Linked DNA regions of Glaciimonas sp. CA11.2. Each later gene encodes a partner of the first gene's protein in a complex. Links are inferred from orthologs where the notes say so. Each region holds a gene or a part of one and is shown on either strand. Other genes may lie near its edges.

Region 1 (15,976 bases):
TCCAAATCCAGCTATCCTGGCCATAGGCAGGACCGACACTTTATATGTCGATCCCGTTGTAGTGCGGGTAAAAATTACAACAATGCGCCGGTGTCGGTATGACGGTCTACAGAATCTGCCAGCGATGTTTCACCTTTGTCATAAAAGTCGAAGACGGCATCTACAATCAGCGCAGGATCGTCGATAACCTGAATCAGATCAAGGTCTTTTGCGCCGATCATTCCAGTGGTAACCAACGTCGTACGGAACCACTCCAGCAGGCCTTCCCAGAACGTACTGCCGACTAAAATGATCGGAATCTTTCGACATTTCCCGGTCTGAATCAAGGTCAGGACCTCGGTTAGCTCATCCATGGTGCCAAAGCCGCCGGGTAATACGATATAGGCATCCGCATGCCGTACGAAGGCAACCTTACGCGCAAAAAAGTGGCGGAAACTTAACGAAATATCTTGCCACTTATTACTGCTTTGCTCGTGTGGTAGCTCAATATTGAGGCCAATCGAGGGTGACTTTCCTTCAAACGCGCCCTTATTGGCCGCTTCCATCAAACCAGGACCGCCGCCTGAAATAACCGCGAATCCAGCGTCCGAAAAGCGTCGTGCAATATCCGAACATTGTTCGTAATACGGGTTATCTTCTTTAATCCGCGCCGAGCCAAAGATGGAGACTGCAGGATGTAACTCAGACAGACGTTCGGTCGACTCGATAAACTCTGCCATAATTGTGAACATATGCCATGATTCGCGCGCCTTCTTGGAGGTAGCACGTTCGATGTCCGTCACTTGCCGCAACCGCGGTACATTTTTTCCGTTCAAGTTCGATTCCATATGCAAAAAACCCTGCTGTTAGTTGATGGTTCCAGTTACCTTTATCGGGCTTTTCATGCTCTGCCCGATATGCGCAATGCCGACAACGAGCCGACCGGCGCGTTGTACGGTATTTTAAATATGCTTCGTCGTTTACGTCTTGATTACCCTGCAGCTTACATTGCCTGCGTGTTCGATGCAAAAGGGAAAACGTTTCGTGACGATATGTATACCGAGTACAAGGCTACACGCGCTTCAATGCCGGAAGACCTAGTTAAACAGATTACGCCTATTCACGCTGCAGTGCGCGCTATGGGATGGCCTATTTTAATGGTTGAAGGTGTTGAAGCCGACGATGTCATCGGTACCTTGACAGTTCAGGCGGTCGCGCACGGGATGACCGCGGTGGTTTCCACCGGCGACAAGGACCTGGCGCAACTGGTTAATCAGCACGTGACACTGATTAACACGATGAATAATGAGAAATTGGATCCGCCGGGGGTAATTGCCAAATTTGGCGTTCCCCCAGACCGTATTGTTGACTACCTGACCTTGATCGGTGATACGGTCGATAATATTCCCGGCGTCTCTAAAGTTGGTCCGAAAACCGCGGTGAAATGGCTGGCCCAATACGATACGGTGGATCAAGTGATTGCCAATGCCGCAAACATCGGTGGCGCGGTGGGCGAAAATCTGCGGAAGGCGGTCGATTGGCTACCTCAGGCTAAAGCGCTGGTTACCGTTAAGACCGATTGCGATCTTAGCGAACACATGGGCTTATTTCCAGATTCACTGGCTATTTTGCCGCAAGATAGTGAAACATTGATCTCGCTTTATACGCGTTACAATTTTAAAACATGGCTACGTGAGCTTAGTAGTAGTGTGGCTAGCAGTGTGGCTGCAACGGCCAAAGTAGAAAATACCAGTAAAGTGGATGGCGATGAAAAAGTCGGCCTGATCGATGCCGTCACGACGGCAGTGGAAAGTCTGGGGCAAAGTAGTTTGTTTCCGCGGGCGGTAACAAATTATGAGGCCGTCACGACCGAACAGCAACTTGATCACTGGATGACCGTCATTGCCGATGCGCCATTAACCTCGGTCGATACTGAGACAACCTCGCTTGATCCGATGACTGCACAATTAGTCGGTATTTCGCTCAGTTGCACTATAGGCGTGGCCGCGTATATTCCAGTAGCGCATCGGACGCAAGACGGCGCGCAACAGCTATCGTTGGAATTTGTATTGGGAAAAATGAAATCCTGGCTGGAAGATCCAATTAAGTTAAAAGTCGGCCAAAATTTAAAATACGACAGTCATATTTTTGCCAATCAAGGCGTGACACTACGCGGCATCGAGCACGATACGATGCTGGAATCGTATGTTTTCGAATCCCACCGTCCGCATGACATGGACAGCATGGCGTTGCGCCATCTTGGACATAAAACGATTACTTTTCAAGAGGTCTGCGGAAAAGGCGCGTCACAAATTTGTTTCGATGAAGTCGAGATTGCACGTGCCACTGAATATGCCGCGGAAGATGCTGACGTCACTTTGCGCTTGCATCAGACTATGTGGCCGCATATTGAGAGCGACGAAAAGCTGCGTTTTATTTACGAAAGTATCGAAGTCCCAACCGCGGTTGTTTTACAAAAAATTGAACGCAATGGCGTCTTGATCGATGCGGGTTTGTTGAAGACCCAATCGAATGAAATAGGTAAACGCCTGTTGGAAATTGAACAGCAAGCTTATATCCTGGCGGGTCAGCCATTCAATCTTAATTCTCCTAAACAATTGGGAGAAATTTTCTTTGAAAAGCTGCAATTACCAATCATCAAGAAAACGCCTTCCGGTGCACCGTCGACCGATGAAGAAGTACTGCAAAAGCTAGCGGAAGACTATCCGCTACCGAAGATTTTGCTCGATTATCGTAGTCTTTCAAAGTTGAAGTCGACCTATACTGACAAGTTGCCGAAAATGGTCAATCAGTCTACTGGACGGGTGCATACCAACTACGCACAGGCGGTGGCGGTGACGGGGCGATTGGCTTCGAACGATCCGAATTTACAAAACATTCCCATCCGCACCGCCGAAGGGCGTCGTATCAGGGAGGCGTTCGTTGCGCCTGAAAATAGCGTGATCGTCTCGGCTGATTATTCGCAAATTGAACTACGTATCATGGCGCACATTTCCGGCGATGAAAACATGTTGCGGGCGTTTGCTGATGGTATTGATATTCACCGCGCAACCGGGGCCGAAATTTTCGGTGTAACAGCTTCGGATGTCAGTAGCGAGCAGCGTCGTTACGCCAAGGTGATTAACTTCGGTTTGATTTATGGCATGAGCGCGTTCGGTCTGGCAGGTAATCTGGGTATCGAGCGGGCGGCGGCGCAAATGTATATCGAAAAATATTTTATGCGCTTTTCCGGCGTCAAATTGTTTATGGACAACACCCGCTTGCAGGCCAAAGCGCAAGGTTACGTTGAAACGGTTTTCGGCCGTCGTTTATGGTTGCCAGAAATCAACTCGCCAAACGGACCACGCCGCCAAGGTGCAGAGCGCGCTGCGATTAACGCACCGATGCAAGGCACCGCTGCCGACTTGATTAAGTTGTCCATGATTGCCGTGCAGGGCTGGCTTGAGGCAGAACAGCTAAAATCCAAAATGGTGATGCAGGTCCATGATGAATTGGTGCTTGAAGTGCCGCAAGAAGAGTTGGAATTAGTTCGCGTAAAGTTGCCTGAACTGATGGCTAGCGTAGCAAAGTTACGGGTCCCGCTGATTGCCGAAGTCGGGGTTGGAAAAAATTGGGATGAAGCACATTGATGCTGGTTTGAATTGAGTCTGTATGAACGATGCGACGGTTTGTATCGTGTTGATGTCGCTCTCAGCGTACAAATGCTGAGAGCAGTTCATGCAAAGGAGTTAGACGTGGTTAGACAGTCTTAACCGTTTTTTAAATAATTCCATGTGTATTTCATCGCTTTCACGACGACAACTTGACCCACGATAGTTTCACCACTTTTTAGGAGAATCTGAGTGCCGAACTGAAAAGATGATTTTGATAGCCTGGTAGGAAAAGTGCGGTTATCCGACGACGTTGATCGCAGGACCTTTATTAAGACCGCCCTGGGCACCGGCTTTGCGGCTGCGGTTTTGCCGGTCTGCGCACAGACTGTGATTAAGACCGATACCATTGGATTGACCGCCGGTACTGTTGAAGTACAAATCAATGGTCTGACCGTGCCAATATACCGGGCCCAACCGGAAGGTAAGCGCAACTTGCCGGTAGTGCTGGTAATCTCCGAAATTTTTGGTGTACATGAACATATCGCGGACGTGGCACGACGTTTTGCGAAGCTTGGCTATCTGGCTATCGCACCCGATTTGTTTATTCGTCAGGGAAATCCGGCGGCCTTCGCCTCGATTGCGGAACTGCAAAAAGAAGTGATTTCGAAGGTGCCGGACGATCAGGTACTTGGGGATTTGGATGCCTGCGTAGCTTGGGCCAAAGAAAATGGTGGAAATATCGATAAGCTTGCCATTAACGGATTTTGTTGGGGCGGTCGCATTACGTGATTGTACTGTGCCCACAATCCTAAAGTCACAGCGGGAGCGGCATGGTACGGCCGTCTGGTCGGCGATAAGAGCGCGCTCAATCCCCATCAACCGGTCGATATCGCAGCCGCATTGAAAGTGCCGGTACTCGGTTTATATGGCGGCAAAGATGAGGGAATTACGCAAGATAGTATTCAGCAAATGAAGGCTGCACTTGCAAAGGGCAGCAGCAAATCGACCTTTGTCGTGTATCCAAACTCAGGCCACGCGTTTAACGCGGATTATCGTTCGAGTTATGTTGAAGCTGACGCCAAGGATGGCTGGAAACGCGCCCTGGAATGGTTTAAAAGCCACGGTGTTAGTTGAGCTGAATTGAACGGCGTTGCTCTCGTTAGAGTAGTGCAATTTGAGTGACGCGCATCGTCGGAAGAGTGTGTAGGTCAGTTGCCTTTGCGACTAACCAAACACTCTTTTATTTACTACCGCCAGCGCTGTTTGGAAGGAATATCAAGCACCGGTGGCAATCGGGCGACTTGGATCTGCGCACCATTCGCTCCACGATCCAGGATACAACGCTGCGCCGTGCAAGCCAGCAATTTCCAAAGCCAGCAAGTTGTGACATGCAGTTACGCCAGATCCGCATTGCATCACTGCAGCCTGGGATGCACTGATAATGTTACTAAACTCTTCGTGCAGTTGATGACCCGGTTTAAAGCGTCCATCGGCTTGTAAATTATTTTTAAAGAAGCGATTTTTTGCACCAGGAATATGACCGCCGATGGGGTCTATGGTCTCGTTTTCGCCACGGAAGCGGTCCGGTGCGCGGGCATCGACCACAGTACGTTGTGGATTGGTTAAATTATTTAAAACATCCTGCGCATCAACGTTGGTGACTAACGCGGGTTTGATGCTGATAGTACCCTTCACGTTTGTAGTGACTGTGGTTGATAGCGTTTGCCCTTCTGCTAGCCAAGCCGCTAATCCACCATCAAGCACCGCTACGGAGGCATGACCAATTGAGCGCAGCAGCCACCAAAGTCGCGCAGCAAAGATGCCGCCTTGCGCATCGTAAGCAACGACCTGCGTATCGTCATTGATACCCCATTGGCGCAAAGTCGCGATCAGGGCATCTTGTTCTGGTAACGGATGGCGTCCTTTGAAAACGCCATCTGCAGCTAGCTTGGCACCAGATAAATCTTGATCGAGATGCGCGAATTGCGCCATAGGAATATGGCCAGAAGTATAGGCTGCGCGGCCAGCATCCAGATCGGCCAAATCGTGACGGCAATCGATTATGACCCAGTTCGCTTGCGGCGCATTTTGCAACAGGTTGGCAGCTGAAATCAGCGTGGTGTAAGGATGTTTGTTTGGCATAGCGATCTCCTGTAGTTCTTGCATGTAGCAGCGAGTATATTGTACCCAAGCTTGCCATTTAAGTTCGCAATAGTGCCTTGAAATTCAATCTCACATTTGATACTTGGTTTATCGCTCGCTTTTGAGGCGATAAGCGATTTAGCAGTCGAGAATGTTCACTTTAATTATAGAGCGTTGTTGTCGATCAGCCGTTGATAATTAATGGCGGTAGCGACCACATAAAGGGGATTACAAAAAAATCATCAAACTTGGAAAATAAGATAAAGCAACTATCTCAGTAAATGTCGCAGTTGATGCGGACTAAATGCCACAAAGCGCTGCTAATCTTTGATGGCGCACTTATCGCTGCGAGGAACAAATTTGATGGTGTTTCAGCCATAATCAAGTTGAAAAGCGCGGGAGTACGAGCGATAATTCAAAAACGAGGGAGAAGAAAGGAAGAGAAGAATGAATCTGAACGACTGATTTTTCGAAGTCGTACAGATTAAAGTAATTGATCAGCGGGTGTTAGTCGACGTTAGTTTTTGGTAGGTCCATCTGGCTGCGATACCATTCGTGGAAATGCTGCATACCATCCTCCATCGGTGATTGATATGGCCCGACTTCGCTTACGCCTCGCGCCATTAAAATACTGCGGCCAGCGTCCATGCGTAGCGCAATTTCATCATCTTCGACACAGGTTTCCATGTATGCAGCGCGTTCGGCCTCTACCATTTCGCGCTCGAATAACGCGATTTCTTCAGGGTAGTAGAACTCAACCACATTCGTTGTCTTTTGAGGCCCCCTTGGCCACAAAGTGGATACCACCAATACGTGGGGATACCATTCGACCATGATGTTTGGATATATTGTTAGCCAAATTGCACCGAATTTTGGTGGTTTGCCGTTGCCAAATTTGAGAACCTGTTCTTGCCATTTTTTGTAAGCCGGTGATCCGGATTTTGCCAGACCATGATTGACACCGACTGTTTGTACGCTGTAATCCTTGCTGAATTCCCACGTGAGATCGTCGCAACTGACAAAACTACCCAATCCGGGGTGAAACGGCTCAACGTGATAATCCTCCAGATAAACCTCAATAAAAGTTTTCCAGTTGTAATCGCATTCATGCACTTCAACGTGATCAAACAAATAGTTGCTGAAATCAAGGTCTTTCGACACCCCTAACTTGTTGAGTTTTTCCCCGACATTAAAGCCGTTTTCTTCAAACAGTAAGCCGTTCCAGCTTTGCAGCGGTGTTTGAGACAGGTTCATACATGGAGTTTCGCCGAAATGCGGCGCTCCGATGAGTTCACCTTTGAGGTCATAAGTCCAGCGATGTAGCGGACAGACGATAGTGCGGGCGTTGCCATGACCGTCGAGCATCTTCGCTTGACGATGACGACAGACGTTAGAAACTAGCACAATGCCCTCAGGATTGCGCACTAACATGCGGCCTTCATTTTCGGATGCCATTGTGGCGTAATCGCCAACATTGGGTACCATTAACTCGTGGCCAACATAACGTGGACCACTTTGAAATAGCTGTTGTATTTCGCGTTTTAACAGTGTTTCGTCAAAATAGACGTCGACTGGAAGTTGCGCATCAGACCGCGCCAGCGTGGCAAAAATAGCCAGATCGGACATTCCCGTCCCCCAAATTAATCTGCACCAACCTAAGAGAGAAAGAATCCGTAAAAATCTGTATTCAAATAATATAAAATTAATATGAAGCGGAAGTTTCGGACATAACCTACTATTATGCCACAGCTAGACTTGCTTTTCTCTATTTGACCATAAATTGCCGGATAATCCCTCAGAAATTCAACGGGTTATAACTGTTTGCACTAAAATAGCGGACACCACAATTAAGCACTCGCCTAGAGTTTCTGACTTTAGCTTTTGCTTCCCCGCAATCAGGCGTTACCATCTGCAGTGCTCGGCTTGGTATTGATTCAGATCAACGACGACACCGTGCAGGCTGGCCAATGACTGATGGTAAGGCAACATTATTTTGAACAGGCTTTAACAATTATGGCAAAGAACGCACTTTCTGCCAGTAATCCGGCATCATTTGAACAGGCAATGGCTGAATTGGAGCAACTTGTTGCCCAGATGGAAGCCGGTGAGTTACCGTTGGAGGCGTCGGTAGCGGCTTATAAACGCGGCTCAGAACTGGTTAAATTTTGCGCAGTACAACTCGATAAAGTTGATAGTCAGGTAAAAGTTCTGGAGGGAGATATGTTGAAACCTTTCGCCGCGCCCGCTGATCAGTCCGATGGAAGCGATGCATGACGGGTGCTGACAATACGACGGAAGCTATAGAGTCGCTTCACGCAATTGGAGTGCCGGATGATATTGCTGGGTTTTCTGAATGGATGCGGCAGATTCAGTCAGTAACTGAAGCTGCATTGACAACATTTTTGCCCTTGCCTACGGATGTTCCGGTACGCTTGCACCAGGCTATGCGTTATGCGGTTTTAGATGGCGGCAAGCGGATACGGCCTCTTTTGGTATTCGCGGCTGGTGAGCTGTTCGGAGCACCTCAACCTATGTTGGAACGCGCAGCAGCAGCAGTCGAAATGATTCATGCGTATTCGCTGGTGCATGACGATATGCCGTGTATGGACGACGACGCACTACGCCGCGGTAAACCGACCGTGCATGTGCAATATGATGAACCAACCGCATTATTAGTTGGCGATGCATTGCAGTCGCAAGCGTTTATTGTGTTGTCTGCCAATGTCGAGACTGTTGATCCGGTGCGCCAGATGATGATGTTGCGCTTGCTGGCGGCGGCGTCCGGGTCTTTCGGTATGTGCGGCGGTCAGGCAATTGATTTGGATAGTGTCGGTTTGCAGCTATCTCTGGATGCGCTGGAGTTGATGCATCGATTGAAGACCGGCGCCTTACTACGCGCCTCAGTCCTATTGGGGGCCACCAGCGGCAAGACGTTATCGTTTACGGAAGTGCAAGCATTAGAAGCATACGGTACGGCGATTGGGTTGGCGTTTCAGGTGGTCGACGATATCCTTGATGCGACTGCCGATTCAGCAACTTTAGGCAAGACAGCGGGCAAGGACGCAGCGAATAATAAACCAACCTATGTATCGATCATCGGGTTGACGGAATCGCAGGTATTGGCAGATAAGTTGCGTAACGACGCTCACGCGGCGATTGCGCCCTTTGGAAATAAAGCCCGTCGCCTGCGTGAATTGGCAGATTTGATTGTGCAGCGGAAAGCTTAGTCCCATGAATTTACTTAATACAATAAACAGCCCGGCCGACTTGCGCCTTTTAACGCGTGCGCAATTGCGACCGCTGGCTGATGAACTACGCGAATTCGTTATTGATTCCGTGTCCCAGACTGGCGGCCATTTGTCGTCAAATTTAGGAACCGTTGAACTGACAATCGCGCTGCATTACGTTTTTAATACGCCCGAAGATCGTATCGTATGGGACGTAGGTCACCAAACCTACCCGCACAAAATACTGACAGGTCGTCGTGATCAAATGAAAACCTTGCGTCAGTTTGAAGGTATTTCGGGATTTCCTCGTCGTGACGAGAGTGAATACGATACCTTTGGGACGGCGCATTCCTCAACATCGATTTCGGCAGCGCTGGGCATGGCCTTGGCCGCCAAGACCAAAGGTGAAAAGGATCGTCACGCTGTCGCAGTGATCGGTGACGGTGCAATGACCGCCGGTATGGTTTTTGAGGCGATGAACAACGCTGGCGTGTATGACGACATCAATATGTTGGTTATCTTAAATGACAACGATATGTCGATCTCTCCACCGGTCGGCGCATTGAATCGTTATCTGGCGCGCTTGATGTCCGGTCAATTTTATGCCAAGGCCAAAAATGTCGGCAAATCGATGCTGCCGGGACCAGTGTTGCAATTGGCCAAGCGGTTTGAAGAGCACGCCAAAGGCATGATTGTACCTGCCACCATGTTTGAGGAATTAGGTTTCAATTACATCGGCCCCATTGATGGGCATGATTTGGAATCGCTGATTCCAACGTTGCAAAATCTGAAGCATTTGAAAGGTCCGCAATTTTTGCACGTGGTAACAAAAAAAGGTCAGGGTTATAAGTTGGCTGAGGCCGATCCCGTGCTTTATCACGGGCCCGGAAAGTTTAATCCAGCCGTCGGCATCAAGCCAGCGACGTCCAGCAAGATGACGTATACACAAGTTTTCAGTGACTGGCTATGCGATATGGCAGCGCAAGATGAAAAACTAATCGGTATTACGCCAGCAATGGCGGGCGGCTCTGGATTGGTGGAGTTTGAGCAGCGCTTTCCAGAGCGTTACTACGATGTTGGTATCGCCGAGCAACACGCGGTGACTTTTGCCGCTGGCCTTGCTTGCGAAGGCCTCAAGCCAGTTGTGGCGATTTATTCGACCTTCTTGCAACGTGCTTATGATCAATTGATACATGATGTCGCGCTGCAAAATCTGGATGTCACCTTTGCGCTTGATCGTGCTGGTCTGGTCGGAGCTGATGGCGCGACTCACGCTGGCAATTATGACATCGCTTTCTTGCGTTGTATTCCCAACATGGTGGTCATGGCTGCGTCTGACGAAAACGAATGTCGCCAGATGTTGTCGACAGCTTATCTCTACAAAGGGCCAGCCGCCGTGCGCTATCCCCGTGGCAGTGGTGTTGGCGCAGTGATTGATCAGGCATTAGTTGGGTTGCCATTTGGCAAAGGCGAGATTCGGCGCGAAGGTAAGGGAATAGCGATTTTGGCCTTTGGTACGATGGTTGCGCCAAGTCTTGAAGCGGCCGAAGCATTGAATGCGACCGTCGCTAATATGCGCTTCATTAAACCGCTGGATGTTGCGCTGTTACTCGAACTGGCAAATTCGCACGAGGCAATTGTCACTGTAGAAGAAGGTTCGATCATGGGTGGCGCTGGCGCCGCGGTGGCAGAAGCTTTGGCGGCGGCAGGATGTGTCAAACCGCTTCTGAATCTGGGTTTGCCCGATCGTTTTATCGATCATGGTGACGCTACACAGTTATTGGCGATGTGTGGTTTGAATGCAGAAGGAATTGCGGCGAGTATTCGTCAACGATTTGGCAAAGAGGTATTGCATTTGGTGGCTATGCAGAATTAGATTGGGTTTTTGATTCCCTCTGATGATGGGTGATTAAGTGTGTTGTCAGCTACGGTCTTCGATAGGTAATTTACAAAGACCGTAGTGAGTGCATTAGTGGACGATCCGGCCAATAAAAAAGTCTTCATCGGTGCAGTCTGATTTGCTTTGTTGGAGCATCTGCCCGAAGCAGAAAAGGAACGCATTACGCAACCGATCCAGATCACCATCGACGCTAAAATCTTGTCAACGCTCAGGTCTCATCAATAGCGCAATAGCGATCAAAGCGGCTCAAACGTCACTGCGCCCGACATTTTTCCACAAAACATCGCTGCCGCCATCCAACCGATTTAACACCCGCGACAAAACAAACAACAAATCCGATAGTCGATTGACGTAAAGCCGCACAGGAACGTTGACCGTTTCACTCTTGCCCAGCGTGATGATACTGCGCTCAGCGCGGCGACACACTGTCCGGCAAACATGTGCCAGCGCCGCTGTGCGTGCTCCGCCAGGTAAAATAAATTCCCGTAACGGTGGCAAGTCTGCATTATATTTTTCGAGCAATGCGTCAAGTCGCGCCACTTGTGACTCCTTGATCATCACGTAACCCGGAATACACAACTCGCCACCGAGATCGAATAAATCATGCTGAATCGTCAGCAGATCATCGCGCAAAGTAGTCGGTAATACCTCGCAGAGTAAAACACCGAGATGTGAGTTCAGTTCATCGACATCGCCGATTGCGTGAATCCGCAGACTATCTTTGTCTGTGCGGCTACCGTCGCCAAGGCCAGTTGTGCCGTTGTCGCCCGTGCGCGTAGCTATTTTTGAGAGTCGATTACCCATGTTGGTTGTATATAGTGAAATTATAGTGAGATAGGCGATTACTTTACACTAGTGGCCCAATGCCGTGACAAATTCCCGGCAATCGCTATCGAAGAGTAAAATCTTAACAAAACGGAGACTCTTATGAATCATATCGCCACATTGGCAGCATTAAAAAAGCCGCTGCCTGACGCGTTGCTTGTTGTACTCAAAACCTTATTTGGGGACCGCTTCTCCACTACGCATGCCATGCGCGCGCATCACGGTAGTGACGAATCGTCCTACGATCCGATGTTGCCTGATGCCGTGGTGTTTGCTGAGTCGACCGAAGATGTCGCGGCGACCGTCAAATTGTGCAGTGAATATCAAATACCGCTCATTCCGTACGGTTGCGGGACATCTCTGGAAGGCCATATATTGGCCTTGCAAGGCGGTATTTCGATCGACTTGTCACGCATGAATCGTCTGTTGGCGGTGCACGCTGAAGATATGACCGCTACGGTTCAGGCCGGTGTGACGCGCAAGCAGATCAATCACGAAATCAAAGATAGCGGACTGTTTTTCCCCATTGATCCGGGTGCTGATGCGTCGCTTGGTGGCATGGCCGCGACGCGTGCGTCCGGGACTAACGCCGTGCGTTACGGCACCATGCGTGAGAACACTTTGGCGCTGACCGTCGTCACATCGGATGGCCGTATTATCAAAACCGGCACGCGCGCTAAAAAATCTTCCGCTGGCTATGATCTGACGCGCATATTTGTCGGTAGTGAAGGGACGTTGGGCATTATTACAGAGGTGACCGTTCGGCTATATCCGCAGCCCGAAGCTATTTCTGCGGCGGTGTGTTCGTTCGAGACTATCGGTGACGCCGTCACCTCAGTGATTCAGATTATTCAGCTTGGTGTACCGATTGCGCGGGTCGAATTTCTCGATGAAAATAGTGTCAAGGCGATTAATGCCAATGCTAAATTAGGCTTGCCAGAAAAACCATTATTACTATTTGAGTTTCACGGCAGCGAAAACGGCGTGAAAGAACAAGCCGAAGTGGTCCAGTCCGTGGTCAATGAGTTCCACGCAATTGGCTTCGAATGGGCGACGCAGCCTGAAGATCGTTCACGTTTGTGGGCTGCGCGACATAACGCTTTTTTTTCGCTCTTGCAGTTGCGTCCGGGATCTCGCGCCATATCAACCGATTGTTGCGTGCCGATTTCGCGCTTAGCAGAATGCATGTTGTCGACCAAAGCAGATTGCGATGCTCACGGCATGATTTATTCGATATTAGGCCATGTTGGTGATGGCAATTTTCATGTGCAAATGCTGGTTGATCCAGATAATGCGGAGGAGATTGCTTGCGCCGAAGGTATTAATAGTCGCATGGTGGCGTTAGCGATTTCGATGGATGGAACTTGCACCGGTGAACATGGTGTCGGCTTGCATAAGATGGATTTTTTGATCGCTGAACATGGCGACGCCGCGATTGAGACTATGCGGGTGCTGAAGCATGCTTTTGATCCGAAGAATATTCTTAATCCCGGTAAAATTATTCGTTGGTAGGGCGATACGACTATCTATAAAAGCAAAATGGATACTTTCAGTTAGTCCTAAAAGTATCTTCGGCCCTAAGCGTTGCAGCGCGGTATGCTACAGCGTTCAGTGATTGCAACATCAGATCAGTGAATCACTAAATCGCACTTTCGGATATCGAATGAAAATTGCCTCATACGGAATATGCTAAACAAGTCCTCCATCGCGACCCGATTGCCACCGGTCCACGCCCTGTCGGCGTTCGAGGCCGCAGCGCGCCATAACTCATTTGCACTCGCTGCCGATGAGTTATGCATTACGCCTTCGGCGCTGTCGCACCGGATTCGCTTGCTTGAGGATTTCGTCGGTGAGCGGCTGTTTAGTCGTGAAGGGCGCACCGTCACTTTGTCGGAATTTGGCCGCCGGTATCTGGACGTGGTACGCAATGCTTTGCGCACGTTAATTGAGTTTCCGATGCCGCATCGCGCTTCTCAGGCGCAGCCGCGGATCAAAATAACAGTGCCACCCACCTTTGCACGCTATTTGCTGATTCCGCATTTAGGCAGTTTTATCGCAGAGCATCCGGACATAGTTGTAGAAATATTCTTGTCGGTTCCGCTGTACGACTTAAGTCTTTCGGAAAGTGATATTGAAGTGCGTTTTGGCGCTGGCAGATATCCCAACACCACGACCGAAAAACTCTTCGAGGAACCTGCGTTTGCCGTTGCTACGCCGGATTATTTGCGTCAAATCGGTGGTATTGATACGCCTGCCGATTTGCGCAAGGCAACACTATTACGCTCTGCTTTAGAGCCTTGGCAGCCTTGGTTTGAGGCAGCCGGATTGGATTGGCCGGAGCCTGCGTCGGGATTGCGCGCAGACGATTTAGGATTGCTGCTTGAGTTGATTCGAAATGGATTTGGCGTCGGATTGACGCGCAAACACTTTGCACAAAAAATGATCGCAGATGGAGAGTTGGTGCAATTGTTTGACGTGAGTCTGACTTCTCCGCCGCATGCTTATTATCTGGTGTACGAGCAAAAGCCCTATGAACGTCCGGAAGTGACGATTTTCATTGCCTGGATGAAAAAAACCTTCAAACGACTTTAAAAAATCGATTTGCGTAGCCTGTCTTACTCGAGCGGTTTTGAAACACGTGAAAAAAATTCATCCGCACAGCAAAAGAGTTTCAGCCGCAGATGTTACATAAGCGCCGCCTGACAATGACATTTTCGCTATACTCTGCACTACAAAGCGTGCGCGGGCGGGCGAGAGTGATGGCGTATTCATGGCCTGTTCGGCATGGTTAAAGTCAGGTAACTGATTCCCTTCTCTCTTAAAGTCTGAATTAAAGTTTGTCATTTAGCCTCCGACAGCACGTTACTACCTTACAGTTATCTCGCATAGGAATCGCATGAACGCCCCCGCAGAGACTTCAATTACACCTTCTTTTACTGCTGAACGGCAACGTCAGGTTGCTGCTGCGTTGCGTGCTGTTCTGCCGACGCATTCAGTGCTATTCAATGAGGAGGACACGCGCCCCTACGAGTGTGATGGTTTGGCCGCGTATCGGCAATTACCAATGGTCGTCGCGTTGCCGGAAAACGAGGCGCAAGTTGCCGCGATTCTCAAGATTTGCCGTGATCTGAAAGTACCGATCGTGCCACGCGGCGCGGGAACGGGCTTGTCCGGTGGGGCAATGCCGATTGCCGATGGCGTTGTAGTGTCGACGGCCAAACTTAACCGTATCGTCAAAATGGACGCCTATTCCCGTACCGCGGTTGTCCAGCCGGGCGTGCGTAATCTAGCCATTTCTGACGCTGCGGCGGCACATAATTTGTATTACGCACCAGACCCGTCATCGCAGATTGCCTGCACGATAGGTGGTAACGTTGCAGAAAACTCGGGCGGCGTTCATTGCCTGAAATACGGCCTCACGGTGCATAACGTCATGCGCGTGCGTATGGTTACGATTGATGGTGAGATCGTCGAACTGGGCGGCGCGTCGCTGGACGCACCGGGCCTCGATTTGCTTTCCGTTTTTGTCGGCTCCGAAGGCATGCTCGGTATCGTCACTGAAGTCACCGTCAAGCTCATTCCAAAACCACAACTGGCTCGCGTCATTATGGCGTCGTTCGACGATGTCGTAAAAAGCGGCAATGCTGTTGCCAACGTGATTGCCGCCGGGATTATTCCCGCCGGTTTGGAGATGATGGATAAAACCAGTTCGCGCATGGTTGAACCGTTTGTCAAAGCCGGTTACGACATTGATGCCGCCGCAATTTTGCTATGCGAGTCGGACGGTACAACGGAAGAAGTAGAGGAAGAAATCGGTCGTATGAGCGCGGTACTTGATGCCAGCGGCGCGACCCGGATTGAGGTGTCGCAATCGGAAGCTGAGCGACTGCGGTTTTGGTCTGGACGCAAAAATGCGTTCCCGGCGGCAGGGCGTATTTCACCTGATTATTATTGTATGGACGGGACGATTCCAAGGAAAAATCTGGCGCAAGTATTGCTGCGGATTGAAGAAATGGAAACCAAACATGGCTTACGTTGCGCTAACGTGTTCCATGCCGGTGATGGTAATTTGCACCCTTTGATTTTGTTCGATGCAAACGTGCCGGGCGAGTTTCATCGTGCTGAAGCTTTTGGCGCTGAAATTCTGGAGTTGTGTGTCGAAGTCGGTGGCACGATTACCGGTGAACATGGTGTTGGAATTGAAAAAATTAATTCGATGTGTGTGCAGTTTTCGCCACTCGAGCGTGAGGCATTCTTTGGCGTAAAGCGAGCGTTTGACACGGCGTTTT
Region 2 (16,011 bases), 2.5 Mb from region 1 along the record:
GTATCAGCGCGACGTCAATCTGCGCGGTCACGGGCACAACCCACAAACGCGGGTCGTTTTTGATGGTTTTGATTTGACTACATTTTACTGCATCCTTTTCGGTGATCAGTATGATCTCTGCATCCAGTGCAGCAAAAGGATTCGTCGAAAAATCGTAATGATCCGGCAGCGACAGGGAGTGAAATACCAAACCCATGCCGGACAACATGTTAAAAAACCGTTGAGGATTGCCAATTCCTGCAGCGGCCAGAATCCGAGGTGCCGGCAGTTTGGTCGAAAAATCAGCGATGCGGAAAGTCTGCGAGCGATCACTCAGGCGCTCTGCGACCTCGCCGATCAACTGCATACGGATCGCCGAGCGCGGCAATGAAGTCGGCAAAACTGCCGCTCGTCCCAGGTTCACCACTGTAAAGTCGCGCCTTCGGGACGCCGTTTCACGCAAGGGACCGGCTGGCAATAACCAACCGTTACCATGTCCGCGGCTATCAAACAGCACAATTTCGATGTCGCGCTGTAACCGATAATGCTGTAAGCCATCGTCGGATAAAATCACATCCACCTTCGGATGCGCCTGCAACAATGCTTGCGCCGCTGCAACCCGATTTCGACCCACCACCACGGGACATTGCGCGCGCTGAGCAATCAACAAGGGTTCATCACCGACTTCCGCTGCAACCGAATTCGTCGACACCACGCGTGTTTCAACACTGGGATTGACACCATAACCACGGGAAATCACGCCAGGCGTATATCCCGCCAGCCGTAAGGCTTGTACCAGCCAGATGGTCAAAGGCGTCTTACCTGTACCACCGACGTAAATATTTCCAATCACTATGATCGGAACCGGCAAGCGCGTACTCGCACGCAAGCCGATCACATACGAAATGCGACGTAATCCCGATATACACAAGAATAATAACGATAACGGCCATAGCAAGCACGCCAGCAAACCCCGTCTTTGCCAAGCCGCGGTAAGCACTGATTCGGTCGTGGAGAGCTTACGAGTCAAATGGAATAACCTGTCATAAAAAAGGAATCAAAAGAAATACATTAAAAAACAGAATAGGAACAGAAAGAAGGAACCGTATCTATCATCAATAAACGACCACGCTGCGTCAGGTAATGCTATTGATCGAAAAACCTTGATCGAAATACATCGATCAACATGCGTACAAGCCATGATACAAAGCAAGCAATCCCTGCTTTTTACTACTTGTGGGCGGCTGCCTGTGCAGCAAATGTCACTTTCTCAAAACCAGCTAAACGCGCTGCCTCCAACACATTAATCACCGTTTGATGGGGCGACATCGCATCCGCGTTGATGACAATCACGGGCGTTTCCTTTGACTTATTGGGGTCGCTTTGTGCGGCCGTCTTCAAATCCTGCGCTAATGCCTCAGCATCCCTCGACGACACCTGCTCCTTATTTATCGCATACTGACCTTGCGCAGTCACCGCCACTGTAATACGAAACGGCTCCGCGATCGCCTTGCCTGCATCTGCGGTCGGTAACGTAATCTTTAGCGTGGTTAAGTTGCTGTAAGTTGTTGTGACCATCAAAAAAATCACAATAACCAACAATACGTCAATGAACGGAATCAAATTAATTTCAATTTCTTCGCGCGCTCTACCTTTGCGAAAATTCATACATGATCCTCCTGGCATTGATTCCTGCTTCGGTCTTACCTAAATTCGCACCTAAGTTCGCACCGAAATTGATTTCTGCGTTTTGTCCCATAGACTTTTCAAAACCGTAGTGAGCGGCATCGTCAAACCGCACATGATGCACCAGAACAGATACTGCTCCACCCTGCAATCCGTTCGTCCGTCGTTTGTAATGCCGTCGTCTGACGCTGCGCAGTATACGTCGAAAAATACTTACTTCCGTTCGCCATGGACGATATCGACAAACTTGATCGCCTGCTGTTCCATAGCGACAATGAAACTATCGATCGTGGCCCGAAAATGGCGGTAAAAAACCAGCGTGGGCATCGCGATACCTATGCCAAACGCGGTATTGTAGAGCGCCACTGAAATCCCATGACCCAGTTGCGCGGGATCAGTACCCGCACCATTGGTCGCACCAAAAATTTCAATCATCCCCACCACTGTGCCGAATAAGCCCATCAGCGGGGCGAGCGAAGCAATCGTTCCAAGGGTCGTCAGAAACCGCGCCAACTCATGCGCTGTGGCCATCCCCGCTTCTTCGATCGCCTCTTTCATCATATCGCGTGGTGCATCGACATTACGTAAACCCGCAGCCAATACGCGTCCCAGTGGGGAATTGTTTTCCAGGTTGGTGATCACTTCAGCGTTAGCGCGCCCGTTGTGATAAACCAGGATAACCTCGTGCAACAACTGCGGTGGCAAAATACGCGAGCGACGCAAATAAACCAAGCGCTCGATGATCAATGCAGTAGCGATGACGGAGGCACACAATAACAGCCAGATCGGCCAGCCTGCAGCTTGAATAATGGCAAACAAAAGAAACTCCTTGAGAGGACCGCAGACAGGTCTGTCTAATGGAAGCAGAATGTAAACTGTTGAGGCGAAGTGAGCAAGCCCATCGATCGTTGATTTATTCTATTCAGCTCCTTCATTCCCCGAGCAGGAAAAGTTCCACACATTTTTTGTGAATAAGATTGTGGATAAGTCCTAGTGCAGAAATCTAAATCATTGTTTTAAAAGGTTTATTTATCCCTGCATTAAAAAAGTGCAATGCAGCAAACTAATTCAAGAATATTCCCATTTGCAACCGAGAAAGTTCTCCACAGATTTTGTGGACAACTTTGTGAACAACTCAGCCTTGAAGAATCTAACACGTTGATTCGGTTCATCTTTTTGCCATTGTTCAGAATGGGTAAGTGGTTTGGATTTTTTGTTACAAATAACCAGATGTAAAGTAAATCAGTGGAAATACTATGTTCATAAAAAACTGAGGTATCCGCACATACAGACTTACACTAATGCGCAGCAATAGAAAAATAGTTATCCACAGAATTTGTGGATAACTTTGTGCACAAAGCAGTCTAAAGTAGGCTAAGCACTTGATTAGCAATGAGTTTTGATTCCTGCGCAGTTCGGACGCAAGGGTGGCGTATTCCTCTCCCCCAATTTATGCAATGCCATGATTTCCAGCCCTGGGAGTGAATAAACAGTCGTTTTATGTCTGGCTGACCCAAAAATAAATCGTCAGACCAACTCCAACAAAAATAAAATAGTGTGCCGCAGCATTCCGCATGACTAGAGCACATTGATAGTTATTTAATAATATAAAATGAACTACTAACCCTAATACACAAAACGACAAAATGCATACAAATGTAATTCAAAAGAGGTGATTTATGGTCGTTGATATCATTCTTAGTTTTTAGGTTGATAAACACCAAATTGACAAAAAAATAAGGAAAAACATGAAAACTTTTCATTGTGATAAATGTAAACAACAAGTTTTTTTTGAAAACACCTTATGTTTCAGTTGTGAAAGCACCCTCGGATACCAACCCGAGCAACGTGCGGTCAATAGTTTTGAATTAGTTGAAGATAACAAGTGGCGCAGTCTCAATCCGGCCGATGCCGGACGCCTCTATAAACAATGTAGCAATTATGTCAATCAGCATGTCTGTAACTGGATGCTGGATGCAGATGACGAAAATGAGTTTTGCGCCTCTTGCCAGTTGACAGTCATCATTCCCTCGTTGCTGAAAGAAAAAAACCATCTTTTTTGGCAACGGCTGGAGTCTGCCAAGCGCCGCCTTCTTTATTCTCTTTGGTCGCTGGGTCTTCGCCCACTAACGAAGCAGCAAGATGAAGAGCGCGGGCTAGCCTTTCAATTTCTAGAGGATGGTTTGAGCGAGGAACCGGTGATGACCGGCCATGATAACGGTTTGATTACCATTAACGTGATAGAGGCCGATCCGTCAGAACGTGAGCGCACCCGCGAGCAAATGCACGAAGGTTATCGCACGTTGCTAGGTCATTTCCGCCACGAAAGCGGACATTACTATTTTGATCGATTGATTGCCGGCACTGATTGGATAGACAGTTATCGAGAATTATTCGGCGATGAACGCCAGGATTATGCCGAGTGCCTGAAACTCCACTACGAAAATGGCACGCCGCCTGATTGGGAGAAAAACTTCATCAGCATCTATGCCAGTTCTCATCCGTGGGAGGACTGGGCAGAGACGTGGGCGCATTACTTACACATGATTGATACACTCGAAACCGCTCACACCTGCGGACTATCGCTGAGTCCACCGAAGGCTGCCGAGCCTGAAATGGTCATCAGTGCGCCACCTCTAAAAATCGACTCATTCGAAGAAATAATCGGTAACTGGTTTGCGTTGACTTACGTGTTGAATAGTCTGAACAGAAGTGTCGGTACGCCTGACTCTTATCCTTTCAAATTATCAACGCCAGTGCAGGACAAGTTGCACTTCGTTCACCGGGTAGTACTGGCCCAGGTTAAAGCCAAAGAGAAAGCGAATGCAAAAGCAAAAGCAAAGGTGCAACCGAAACCGAAATTCGAACAGGAGTCAAATCCAAACCCGAAACCGAAGCCAAAATAGAAAGCAAAGCTTAGGACAAGCGTGTCTTAACCTTTTAGTTATCCACAGAAATTGTGGGTAACTTTGTGTACAAGACTGGCCGATTCGCGTTAAGTACTTGATTAGAATGATTTTTATTGGTGTGGATAATATCCGCGCACTTTGTCCAAAAGTACGCTAGCCAGACCATTATTCGCCAAAAAGGCATTCCTGCGCGTCACGTCGGGACTTTTCCACAGATTATGTGGATAACTTTGTGTGTAAGCACCTTCCAACACACTTAAGTCGTTGATTGCAAATACTATTTAGACACTGCGTACAGGTGCAGCAAAAATCGATCACAGTATTTTGGTCATGGGCCTTTCGCGATGCAACCAAGAGCACAACGAGTAAGTGTCTTCCAGACCGTCTTTCGTCGCTTTACGTTCTACAATAGCGCCTTGAATGTGTGGGTAGCATCGCTTCAAATACGCAATCATAGTAATCAGCCAAATAATAAGTCACATTTAAATGCCATTCGAATGACATCCCATTGTGTTTTTGCAAATAAATAACTAAGCCACTCACCGAAGGTCTCAATGCTTTTCGCCCCACCCGCCGACAGTCGCGTCGGCAGCGCACCCGTGCTCTCTGTCTCCGCCCTCAATCAGGCCGTGGCGCGTATGTTAGAACGCAGTTTCCCCTTAACGTGGGTTTCCGGCGAAATATCCAACTTTACGAAGGCGGCCTCCGGTCATTGGTATTTCACGCTAAAAGATGACGGTGCACAAGTGCGCTCGGTCATGTTCAAAGGCCGTGCGCAACATGCCGGATTTACCCCGCGCGAGGGAGATAAGGTCGAGGTACGCGCCCTGGTCACGCTCTATGCACCGCGTGGCGACTACCAACTAAATGTAGAGGCCATCCGCCGGGCTGGCGCTGGAAACCTATACGAAGCATTTTTACGACTTAAAGAAAAACTCAATGCAGAGGGTCTTTTCGATCCTGTTCGCAAGCGCCCTATCCCACAGTTCGTCACCTGTATCGGCGTTGTTACCAGTCTGCAAGCGGCAGCGCTACGCGACATTCTGACAGCGCTGGCCCGCCGCGCACCGCATGTCCGCGTGGTCATCTATCCCACGCCGGTTCAAGGCGAAGGTGCCGCGGAAAAAATTGCTAAAGCAATCAACACCGCCTCATCGCGTAACGAATGCCAGGTATTGCTGGTCTGCCGCGGCGGTGGCAGTATTGAAGATCTCTGGTCATTCAATGATGAAAGCGTCGCCCGTGCCATCGCTGCGGCAACGATGCCGGTTATTTCCGGCGTCGGTCATGAAACTGATGTCACGATTGCCGATTTCACTGCCGATGTCCGTGCAGCGACCCCGACGGCTGCCGCCGAACTGGCAGCAATCCCCCGCAACGACTGGCTGTCGTTAATAGCAAGCAATGCCGCTGATATGACTCGCGCAGTCCGCAGACAACTCGGCGAAACCGGCCAGACCCTTGACTGGCTAACCCGTCGCCTGGTTAGCCCTGCGACCACAATCGGCCATGAGCGCCTGAAATCACAAACCCTGCAAACCCGATTGATGCACGCCACTACTATTCCGTTAAGACAGTCGCGCTATAGCCTTCTGCATTTGCGAACACGCTTAACCGCACAATTACCGGACACGCGCCGCGCAAGAATTCTTTTACTAGAGCAAACACGGCGCCTCGAACATGCGCTCACGAACCAAAACAAACAATCCCGGGTCGCACTAAAGGCACTTAATGCGCAACTGGAATTGCTAAATCCACAACGGACACTTGAGCGTGGTTACGCCATTGTGACCAATGCAAAAGGCACCGTTTTGCGCGCGCCAAAGGAACTCCAACCGCGTCAGATCGTCACAATACAGTTGGCAGAAGGTAGTGCGAAAGTCGGTATTGATAGTGTCCAGCCAACGTTCGACTAGCGTGACTTTGCAATAAAGGTATTTGAATTCGTCTGATTGCTGCATGGAATAGATAAGCGCTTTACAATAACGCCCTTGAACCTGTGGAATCTCTGTGGTTAGGTAGCGCAAAAACCCTTCATAAAGCGATCACGGTCAGCAAGATGATGCTTGTAAAAACTGGAGCCGTACGAAAGGTTGGAAAGCATCGCAGTACCGGAATTGGTTTATGTAATCGGTTTGAAGGCGGATTTAACGTTGCCCTGATTTGCACAAAGCAGGACAAAACACAACAGACCTAACAGGGTCTCAGTAGCCCCATAAAACTTAGAAAGGACACACCATGGCATACACACTCCCACCCCTACCGTATGAACTTGATGCATTGGCACCTCACATTTCCAAAGAAACACTGGAATTCCATTACGGCAAGCATCACCAAACCTATGTGACCAATCTGAACAATCTGGTTCCAGGTACAGAATTCGAAACCGCCTCACTAGAAGATATCGTCAAGAAATCTTCTGGCGGCGTTTTCAACAACGCAGCGCAAATCTGGAACCATACGTTCTACTGGAACAGCTTGTCCCCAGATGGCGGCGGCGCACCTACCGGCGCTCTGGCTGATGCGATCAATGCTAAATGGGGTTCGTTCGACAACTTCAAAGTTGAATTGACCAAATGCGCAGTTGGCACCTTTGGTTCCGGTTGGGCATGGCTGGTCAAAAAGACTGACGGCTCGCTGGATCTGGTCTCGACTTCAAACGCTGCAACACCACTGACAACCGATGCAAAACCACTGCTCACAGTGGACGTGTGGGAACACGCGTATTACATCGACTACCGCAATGCTCGTCCAAAATACCTGGAAGCATTCTGGGCATTGGCAAACTGGGATTTTGCTGCAGCGAATTTTGCTTAATTTCAATTGACCGAATAAGCTGAAGAACTGATTTGACGAATGAATTAATGGTAAACCAGAATTTATAAGTCAAACAAAAGCCGACTTCCCAGTCGGCTTTTTACTGCCAATTTCAGTTACAAAAAAAATGCGCAAGAGATTGCTATACTGGTCAGAGCAACCGGAGAAGAACGGCACAGCTATCGTAATTGATTACTGGCCTCGACATTTGCTCACCTGCTTCACTAAAAACGCTATGCGGATTTGCTAGACAACATTCATACTTCAGATCGCCAAACTCATTTTAATCCGTAAAACATCCATAGCTAAAATAGCATTTTTCTCATACGCGAGTAAGGCGCTTAGCCCCCGATAACACCGGTCAGGCGAGCCTTCCTGTATGCTTCATGTACGGAGGAAATATTTGCCTATGGATTTCAGCTTTTTGTCCGAGATACATCAGGGACCATTACGTTCGGGTCTGATCGCTCTTACTACCGCTTTCGTGGCATGCCTACTTGCCGCAATATTGCATCGCGCAGGAATTTTTCTGTTACGGCGTATAGCCGGTAATCGACCGTTTACGACCAATGCAACCATCATCGCGTTTCGTGCGAGTCAGGTTTGCATGCTGCTATTCGCGATCCGAATAGTGCTAACCGGCGCGCCGGAAGATACGCCATGGCTAGTGCCTTTGTCTTACCTGACCTCAGTCGGCCTCATTCTTGCACTTACCTGGCTCGCCATGCAATGCATCAAGGCGGTCACTGTCACCGTAGTCAATCGCAACCCAGCCGACGTGATCGACAATCTAAAGGCGCGTCGAATCCTGACGCAAACCCGCGTACTGGCGCGCAGCGCACATTTTATCGTTGGCCTGCTCGGACTTGGTTTCGTCCTACTCACCTTGCCCGGAGCCAAACAATTTGGCGCAAGCTTGTTAGCATCTGCGGGCGTGGCTGGGTTGGTCGCCGGTATGGCGGCGCGACCGGTTCTTGGTAATTTTATTGCAGGACTACAAATAGCGTTTTCCCAGCCAATACGAATCGATGATGTTCTCATCGTCAAAGGCGAATGGGGACGCGTAGAAGAAATTACCGGCACTTTTGTTGTGATACGCATCTGGGATGAACGTCGCATGATCGTGCCACTACAATGGTTCATCGAGAACCCATTTGAAAACTGGACACATAATTCCTCCACAATTCTCGGCACCGTTTTTTTGTGGCTGGATTTTGTAGTGCCGGTACCAGCATTACGCGTCGAATTTGAACGCATTTGCAAGTCCTCGCCGTTATGGGATGGCCGGGTCTGTGTGCTCCACATAACAGATGTCAACGAACGGGCGATGCAAGTTCGTCTACTCACAAGCGCCCAAGATTCTGGTACCGCTTTCGATTTACGTTGCATCATCCGTGAAGAAATGATTTCCTTCATCGCCGCTCATTATCCACAGGCATTACCGCGCCTACGCACCGCACTTGATCCGATTGAAGTGAAATCGTCTGGCCGAAACAACACCGATCCGCTTGATACGATCATTGATGGGCCGCCACAGCAACAAAGCGATCAAATTGCACCCATTCGCTAGTCAACAAAAGCCATCGATTCAATAGCCTGGAAGACAGATCCCTTGTAAATGAGAAACCACGGTAATAGTAGCGTGGGCTAAATATAGAAAGTGGGTGCCATGGAAAGTCGGAAGATTAAACGCTCTTATGATGACCGGGATTGTTGCAGCAAATCCCATTCTGATTATCGTCGTTCCATGATGACTTAAGAATCAGGCTACAAAAATTGATGCGTTTATAAGTGGGATCTTTAAGTGCCAGTACATCGGCCTTGATATTGCCGAAAGTTGTCTCCGGTTTATGACGGGTACCTTTAGCAAAAGCATCAATAATATTATCTTTAAAATGCAGACCACGCGGATGCGCTTGCACAATCTGGTTTCGCTGCGCATCGGTAAAATCGCTATAGGCAAAACCCAGCACATCCATTTCGACACCCGCCGTGACCAGTGCCACAACAGGTTTCTTGTATTGTGTAATTCCCGGCGTAGTATGCAATGCGATGGCGTCCCACACCTGCTCAATATCAGCCTCGCCAATACCGTATCCCTTTAAAAAATCACGTGCGGCGTTTGCGCCATCCACTTCGAAGCGGTCATGTTTGCTACTATATGTCTCGATGAGCCCCATATCATGGAACATGGCGCCGATGTAAAGCAGTTCTGGATCGTACTTCAGCTTTTTGCGCTCTCCAGTCAATGCGCCAAATAAAAATACCCGAGTCGAATGATGAAACAATAAATCCGTTTCAGTGTCTCGAACCAGTTGCGTTGCGTCCCGCGCCATCCGGCTATCAGGAACGTGGATACCTGCGATAAAATTGCTCATAAAATTCTCCAGATCGCACTGCGCTGATCAAGGCAGCGACAATGCGTTGTTCAAATAAAAAGTGGCCGACAATCATCACAACAGATACAAAAGACACCATAGTCGTGACAATTACACGCGATCAAATGTGGCAGAAGTCAGCCATTCCTTGCGCGCCTGACTCTCTTAATGCTAGCGTGCAATGCAGTTCACTTTAATGGGAAGAATGCTTCGGTACAATGCGGAGCATGCGTTGAACACAGCCAACCGCACGCCTTATCCAGCCATCACCGATACTATGATTTCATGTAGTATTTCGTTCGGTAGCCAAAAAACTTTCGGACGTGGCGTGGCGTCCCCACCGACAATCAGCTACAAAATGATCTGAAAGTGCGATATTTCGCGACGCCGCCGCTCTACGTCCGACCGGCTATTTGACTCACTCAAGGGTATCTTCGATGCGAACTATTGCCATTGCGATTTTTTCTGGTGTTCAAGCGCTTGATGTTGCCGGACCGCTCGATGTTTTTGTTGAGGCAAATAATTTCGTTTCTCCCGGTAACGGCTATGCGATAACATTAGTAAGCGCAACCAAGGATGCCGTGCGCGCTTCGAACGGCATGCGTTTGCTTGCGGATGTAACGTTTGCCGAAGCCAACGGCCCCTATAACACCGCGTTAGTAGCAGGTGGACCCAAGCTACCAATTGACGCACCAGATTCGCAGCTAATCGCATGGTTAATTAATGTCGCTTCACGCTGCGAACGCTTTGGATCGATATGCACGGGTGCCTTTGCACTTGGCCACGCAGGGCTGATCAATGATCGCCATGTCACGACACACTGGCAAAATGCACCGCAATTAGCGCAACAATTTCCGCGTGCGCGGGTTCAACTTGATCGTATATACATTCGCGATGGAAATCTGCTAACCTCCGCTGGTGTGACGGCAGGGATTGATGGTGCGCTGGCATTAGTAGCAGAAGATCACGGTCCAAAGATCGCACTTGCGGTAGCAAAGCGCCTGGTCGTGTTTGCTCAGCGTCGGGGTGGTCAATCTCAGTTTAGTCCTTTCCTCGTTGCTCCCACAGACGATACATCGCCAGTCGCCAAGGTACAAATCTATGTGATGGAGCATATTAGAGAACGCTTTACGGTCGAAAAACTCGCCGAAGTGGCTGGTATGAGCACACGTCATTTTGCGCGTATGTTTTTGCAATTGACAAGCGTGACACCACATGAGTTTGTCGAACGCGCACGCGTAGATACGGCCCGCTATTTTCTTGAAAGTACCGATGACGCGCTGAAGGCGGTCGCATACGATTGTGGTTTTGGCAATGCTGATCGCATGCGCATTGTATTTAACAAGCGCCTCGGCGTAGCACCTCATGCATATCGGGCGAATTTTAGAAAGAATAGTCCTGATTAAGTGAATGGTTCGTAGACATCAAAGCAAATGCGACTGTCACTTTCTTACGCACTGCCTTGATACTTCAATCTTTGTTATCTGACGACTGACATCACTTCGCAGTCATGCAGATTCCGCCATCTAGACGAATGACTTCGCCGTTAAGATAAGCGTTTTCGACAATTGTGTTTACCAACCCGGCAAATTCTGCCGGCTTACCCATACGCGCTGCAAACGGTACTGTCTTACCCAGCGCATCTTGCACTTCGGTTGGCATACCCAACAACATCGGCGTTTCCATAATGCGAGGCGCAATAGCCATCACCCGAATACCAAAACGTGCCAATTCACAAGCCACGCAGCAGAAGACACCACTATCAAGGAGATAACGTTTCATTTACCCCCTTCAGCCACCATCAAAAATTCACGGCAATAATTACCTAGCCGACAAGTCTATCAGAAATGGCAACTGCATTCTCATTGGGTTTGCATGAAAGTCAAGCTGTAAAACATTCCAGTTTCCGATGCTAGGCTTGAGCAGCAAGCTTAGGCGTGGTTCATAGCTACTCCAAAAAATTAAGTGAATCGACAAAATTTTTCTTAAGTTTAAGTTTAAGTTTCAGGCATTCAAGATTAATTTCTTAAGCGAGGAGTGAAGAATGACCACAACTTCCATAATAATTGCTCAACTTTCTGATTTTACAGTTGTCATGCCTCATGCCACTTATGATCAGGATGATATCTTATGTTGGCTGGCGGCTGCCCATGCGCGCGTGGAGACTCTACGGACACCGAAGGAAAATGGAGAAATTAAAGAATCATGGGATCAACTTAATTCTAAAATGCGCAAGAGTTTTGAGCTCTTCGGTTGTAAAAAATCGCGGATTTCCACTCGCTCTTTTGATGTCCTCGATGTAGGAAATATTAAGTGGGATGAATTGCGCTTATACAACTTGAATTTGCCTCAGGGAGATATTCCTACAACTTCCCTTTATGGAAAAGACATGGGGCAAAGAACGAAATTTTTCCGAGAAAGATCGCGCTCTCTTTTTCATAGATTTTTCCCTCAAGAGTCTCATCCACCTGAACATATTATTCATGTGAGTTGTACCGGCTACTTTTCACCGAGTCCGGCTCAAAGTCTCGTAAATCTTAATAGATGGATGAAAAAAACAAATGTCACCCATGCCTATCATATGGGTTGTTATGCTTCCATTCCCAGTATTCGCCTCGCCGAAGGGTTGCTATCGGCATTGCAAAAAAAGAAAAATTCCCCATCAGCGGGCGTTAATACGATCGACATTGTTCATACAGAAATGTGCAGTCTTCATGTCAATCTTACTGATCACTCACCAGAGCAAATAGTGATTCAAAGCCTTTTTGCGGATGGCCATATAAAATATTCTTTGCAGCCATTTGATGCTGAATCGAAGAATACTTTGGCACTCATCGTGATCAAGGAAGAAATCATTGAAGACACAGAAGAACTGATGACATGGTCACCTGATAGTTGGGGGATGACAATGACGCTTTCCAGAGAGGTTCCTAAAAAAATAGCCAAGCATGTTTTGACTTTTGTTTCTGAAATGCTTAGTGAGGCTCAGCTTCCCATAAAAGAAATTTTTCAAAATGGTATTTTTGCCATTCATCCTGGAGGTCCAAAAATAATTGATTCGGTTCAGTCTTTGCTCGGATTAAGGGAAGATCAGGTTCAACATAGCCAAGAAATTCTTTTTTCTCGCGGGAATATGTCTTCGGCGACTCTTCCCCACATTTGGAAAAATTTAGTAGAGGATGCAACTATATCTAGCGGGAAAATCATTGTTTCCCTCGCCTTTGGCCCAGGTTTGACAATATTTGGTTCTGTGATGAGAAAATCCTGATTTGCCGGAATAGCGTTCTGGCGCAGACTCCCACGAAATGTTGGCGTCTGGTTTCAATTTTTCCAGGCGATGATGAAGACTGCCATAACTGACATTTTGCTAAAACTGCTCCCTTGATTTTTTTAAGCAGCCTCTTTTGGAATAAAGACCATCATGCCGGCTCGATCTCGCCTATTTTTTGTGAACTGCAAAGACATGGAAGGCTTCTCGGCAGGCTATTTAAAATCCCAAACGGCTGTGGATCGAACAGAGTCGCCCAATTTGGAAAATCCGTAGACTGCCGCTTTTGAGAAAATAAATTCAGAAACGCGTAAAAGCTGTCTTTTAACCTGATCAGGAAAATCTATGGATATCTCAAAGCGGAGCTACCAAAAAGAATTGCTCGACGGTGACGGGATTGCCTTTAAAGATATTGAAAAGACTATGCAGGAACTGGATTTCATCAATACGTGGCTCGGCGGTCACGCTATCAGCCTATCCGGGCTTAAGCAATTATTAAACAACAGAAAACGGGTGACTATTTGCGAGATCGGCTGCGGTGGCGGTGACAACCTGAGGGTACTCAGCAAGTACTGCAAGCAGCGGCAGATCGAGGTGAGCGTAACCGGTATTGATAGTAATGCGTATTGTATAGAAGTAGCCCGGGGGAAATGGCAGGGAGAAAATGCAAAGTGGATACACTCGGATTACCAAGATGTTCTTTTCGGTGAAGAAAAGCCGGATATCATTTTTTCTTCTTTGTTCTGCCACCACTTTACGGATGAGGACTTGGTGTTCATGTTAGGGTGGATGAGAGGAAAAGCAAGAGTCGGCTGGTATATCAACGATTTGCACCGACACCGTATAGCGTATTACGCCATACGGTGGTTGACCGGATGGTTGTCAAGCTCTTATCTGGTAAAAAATGATGCCCCGGTATCCGTCCTGCGGGGTTTTACGCAAAGGGATTGGGAGAAAATACTGTTTGAGGCTGGCGCCGATCCTTACACCATACAATGGAAATGGGCGTTCCGGTGGTTGATAGTGAGCAGGACAGAAAATGAACGTTGAACGTTCTGAGTCGAACAATGCCAATCCATATGATGTAGCCATCGCGGGCGGAGGGCTGGCCGGCCTGGCTCTTTCTATTCAATTAGTCAGAGAGGGCTATTCCGTGGCTCTTTTCGAAAAAGAAACCTATCCTTTTCATAAGGTCTGTGGGGAATATATCTCCATGGAGAGCTGGGAGTTTCTGGAAGAGTTAGGGCAGCCTCTCAATGACTGGAACCTGCCTATCATTCGGAAGGTATTGATCTCGGCACCCAATGGGGCCTCGATCGAGCAGGAATTGCCGCTTGGGGGCTTTGGCATAAGCAGACATAAAATAGATGCGGCGTTGGCTGTCTTCGCACAGACCAGCGGGGTGGTTTTATATGAGGCCACCAAGGTGATGGATATTGCCTTTGAAAAGTCTTTATTCCATATTCAGACCTCTGCAGGAAATTTCCAGGCAAAGGTTATCTGCGGAACGTTTGGGAAGCGCAGCAATCTCGATGTAAAGTGGAAACGAGCTTTCACTCTGAAAAAATCTACGAAACTGAATAATTATATTGGCGTGAAATACCATGTGCGAGCGAATCTCAATGCGGACGTAATTGCCCTGCATAATTTTAAGGATGGGTATTGCGGCATTTCGAAAATAGAGGATGACCGTTATTGTCTCTGCTACATGACCACGGCTGAAAATTTGCACTTGAGTGGCAACTCAATTCCGCTCATGGAAAAGAATATCTTGCAAAAGAACCCTTTTTTAAAAAAGGTATTTTCTTCAATGGAGGATTGTTATGAGCGGCCTCTTACTATTTCCCAGATCAGTTTTGAGAAAAAAAACCAGGCAGAAAATCATATATTGTTCATAGGTGATGCCGCTGGCATGATTTCTCCGTTATGTGGCAATGGGATGAGCATGTCGCTACATGGCACCCAGATCGCCTTCAGATGCATAGATGCTTTTTTACAGAATCATGTTACCCGGCATCAAATGGAGCAGCAATATGTGGATCAATGGAAAACGCAGTTCGGCAGGCGACTTTGGGTGGGACGGCAGTTACAACGTTGCTTTGGTAACGAGTCTCGCACCAATTTTTTGATACACGCTTTGAAACCTTTTCCTAAATTGTTCTCATCTTTGATCCGGCAGACACACGGACAATCTTTTTAGCATCCGGCCTGCAATGGGGAATATCAACAGACACCGAAACCGATCTTTTGCGTATTGTATTTAAGTGGCATCGGCGTGGCGCCCAACGCATATCGGGCAAGTGTCCGAATAAAGAGTCTTTATTAATGACATCAAAGCAAATGCGACTATCCATTTCCTTCGCACTGCCTTGATGCTTCAATCTTTGTTATCTGACGACTGGTATCACTTCGCAGTCATCCGGATTCCGCCATCTAGACGAATGACTTCGCCGTTAAGATAAGCGTTTTCGACAATTGTTTTTACCAACCCGGCAAATTCTGCCGGCTTACCCATACGCGCTGGAAACGGTACTGTCTTACCCAGCGCATCTTGCACTTCGGTTGGCATACCCAACAACATCGGCGTTTCCATAATGCCCGGCGCAATAGTCATCACACGAATACCAAAACGTGCCAATTCGCGTGCCACCGGCAACGTCAACGCCACGACACCGCCTTTGGACGACGCATAAGCGGCTTGACCAATCTGACCGTCAAACGCTGCAACTGAAGCAGTGTTGATGATCACGCCGCGTTCACCGTCTGCATTCGGTTCAGTCTTACTAATGGCTTCTGCTGCCAAACGCAGCATATTGAATGTGCCGATTAAATTAATCTGAATTACACGGGCGAAATCATCGAAACCGTGTGGACCTTCTTTACCGAGTACTTTTTTAGCCGGTGCGACACCCGCACAATTGACCAAGCCGTGCAATCCACCAAACACTGACACCGCCGCATTGACCGCCGCCTG

Evidence for each region.
Region 2: the proteins of RGU75_RS04175 (region 1) and xseA are in contact, whole or in part, in a cryo-EM structure (PDB 8TXR), measured with the Escherichia coli proteins. The link is inferred for Glaciimonas sp. CA11.2 from one-to-one orthologs.

What each region holds. Positions count from the first base shown.
Region 1 is NZ_JAVIWL010000001.1:971,833-987,808, reverse strand. Bases 6,553-9,378 are described here. They hold RGU75_RS04175 (exodeoxyribonuclease VII small subunit), read left to right. Parts: upstream 6,553-7,748; coding sequence 7,749-8,009; downstream 8,010-9,378. Other genes in these bases: dxs (1-deoxy-D-xylulose-5-phosphate synthase), read left to right, coding at 8,967-9,378; RGU75_RS04170 (farnesyl diphosphate synthase), read left to right, coding at 8,093-8,962; RGU75_RS04180 (aromatic ring-hydroxylating dioxygenase subunit alpha), read right to left, coding at 6,553-7,361. In the rest of the region: RGU75_RS04200 (TIGR00730 family Rossman fold protein), read right to left, coding at 75-815; polA (DNA polymerase I), read left to right, coding at 828-3,629; RGU75_RS04185 (sulfurtransferase), read right to left, coding at 4,869-5,735; more of RGU75_RS04180, read right to left, coding at 6,243-6,552; more of dxs, read left to right, coding at 9,379-10,838; RGU75_RS04160 (cob(I)yrinic acid a,c-diamide adenosyltransferase), read right to left, coding at 11,109-11,666; RGU75_RS04155 (FAD-binding oxidoreductase), read left to right, coding at 11,790-13,199; RGU75_RS04150 (LysR substrate-binding domain-containing protein), read left to right, coding at 13,392-14,279; RGU75_RS04145 (hypothetical protein), read right to left, coding at 14,337-14,531; RGU75_RS04140 (FAD-linked oxidase C-terminal domain-containing protein), read left to right, coding at 14,584-15,976. UniProt on the Escherichia coli protein: Bidirectionally degrades single-stranded DNA into large acid-insoluble oligonucleotides, which are then degraded further into small acid-soluble oligonucleotides.
Region 2 is NZ_JAVIWL010000001.1:3,462,303-3,478,313, reverse strand. The notes cover bases 4,449-7,309. They hold xseA (exodeoxyribonuclease VII large subunit), read left to right. Parts: upstream 4,449-5,128; coding sequence 5,129-6,490; downstream 6,491-7,309. Other genes in these bases: sodB (superoxide dismutase [Fe]), read left to right, coding at 6,813-7,309; RGU75_RS15005 (putative zinc-binding peptidase), read left to right, coding at 4,449-4,571. In the rest of the region: lpxK (tetraacyldisaccharide 4'-kinase), read right to left, coding at 1-1,009; RGU75_RS15015 (biopolymer transporter ExbD), read right to left, coding at 1,210-1,647; RGU75_RS15010 (MotA/TolQ/ExbB proton channel family protein), read right to left, coding at 1,879-2,484; more of RGU75_RS15005, read left to right, coding at 3,414-4,448; more of sodB, read left to right, coding at 7,310-7,391; RGU75_RS14990 (mechanosensitive ion channel family protein), read left to right, coding at 7,801-8,961; RGU75_RS14985 (HD domain-containing protein), read right to left, coding at 9,077-9,769; RGU75_RS14980 (GlxA family transcriptional regulator), read left to right, coding at 10,207-11,175; RGU75_RS14970 (3-oxoacyl-[acyl-carrier-protein] synthase III C-terminal domain-containing protein), read left to right, coding at 11,814-13,037; RGU75_RS14965 (methyltransferase domain-containing protein), read left to right, coding at 13,383-14,087; RGU75_RS14960 (NAD(P)/FAD-dependent oxidoreductase), read left to right, coding at 14,077-15,237; RGU75_RS14955 (SDR family NAD(P)-dependent oxidoreductase), read right to left, coding at 15,442-16,011. UniProt on the Escherichia coli protein: Bidirectionally degrades single-stranded DNA into large acid-insoluble oligonucleotides, which are then degraded further into small acid-soluble oligonucleotides.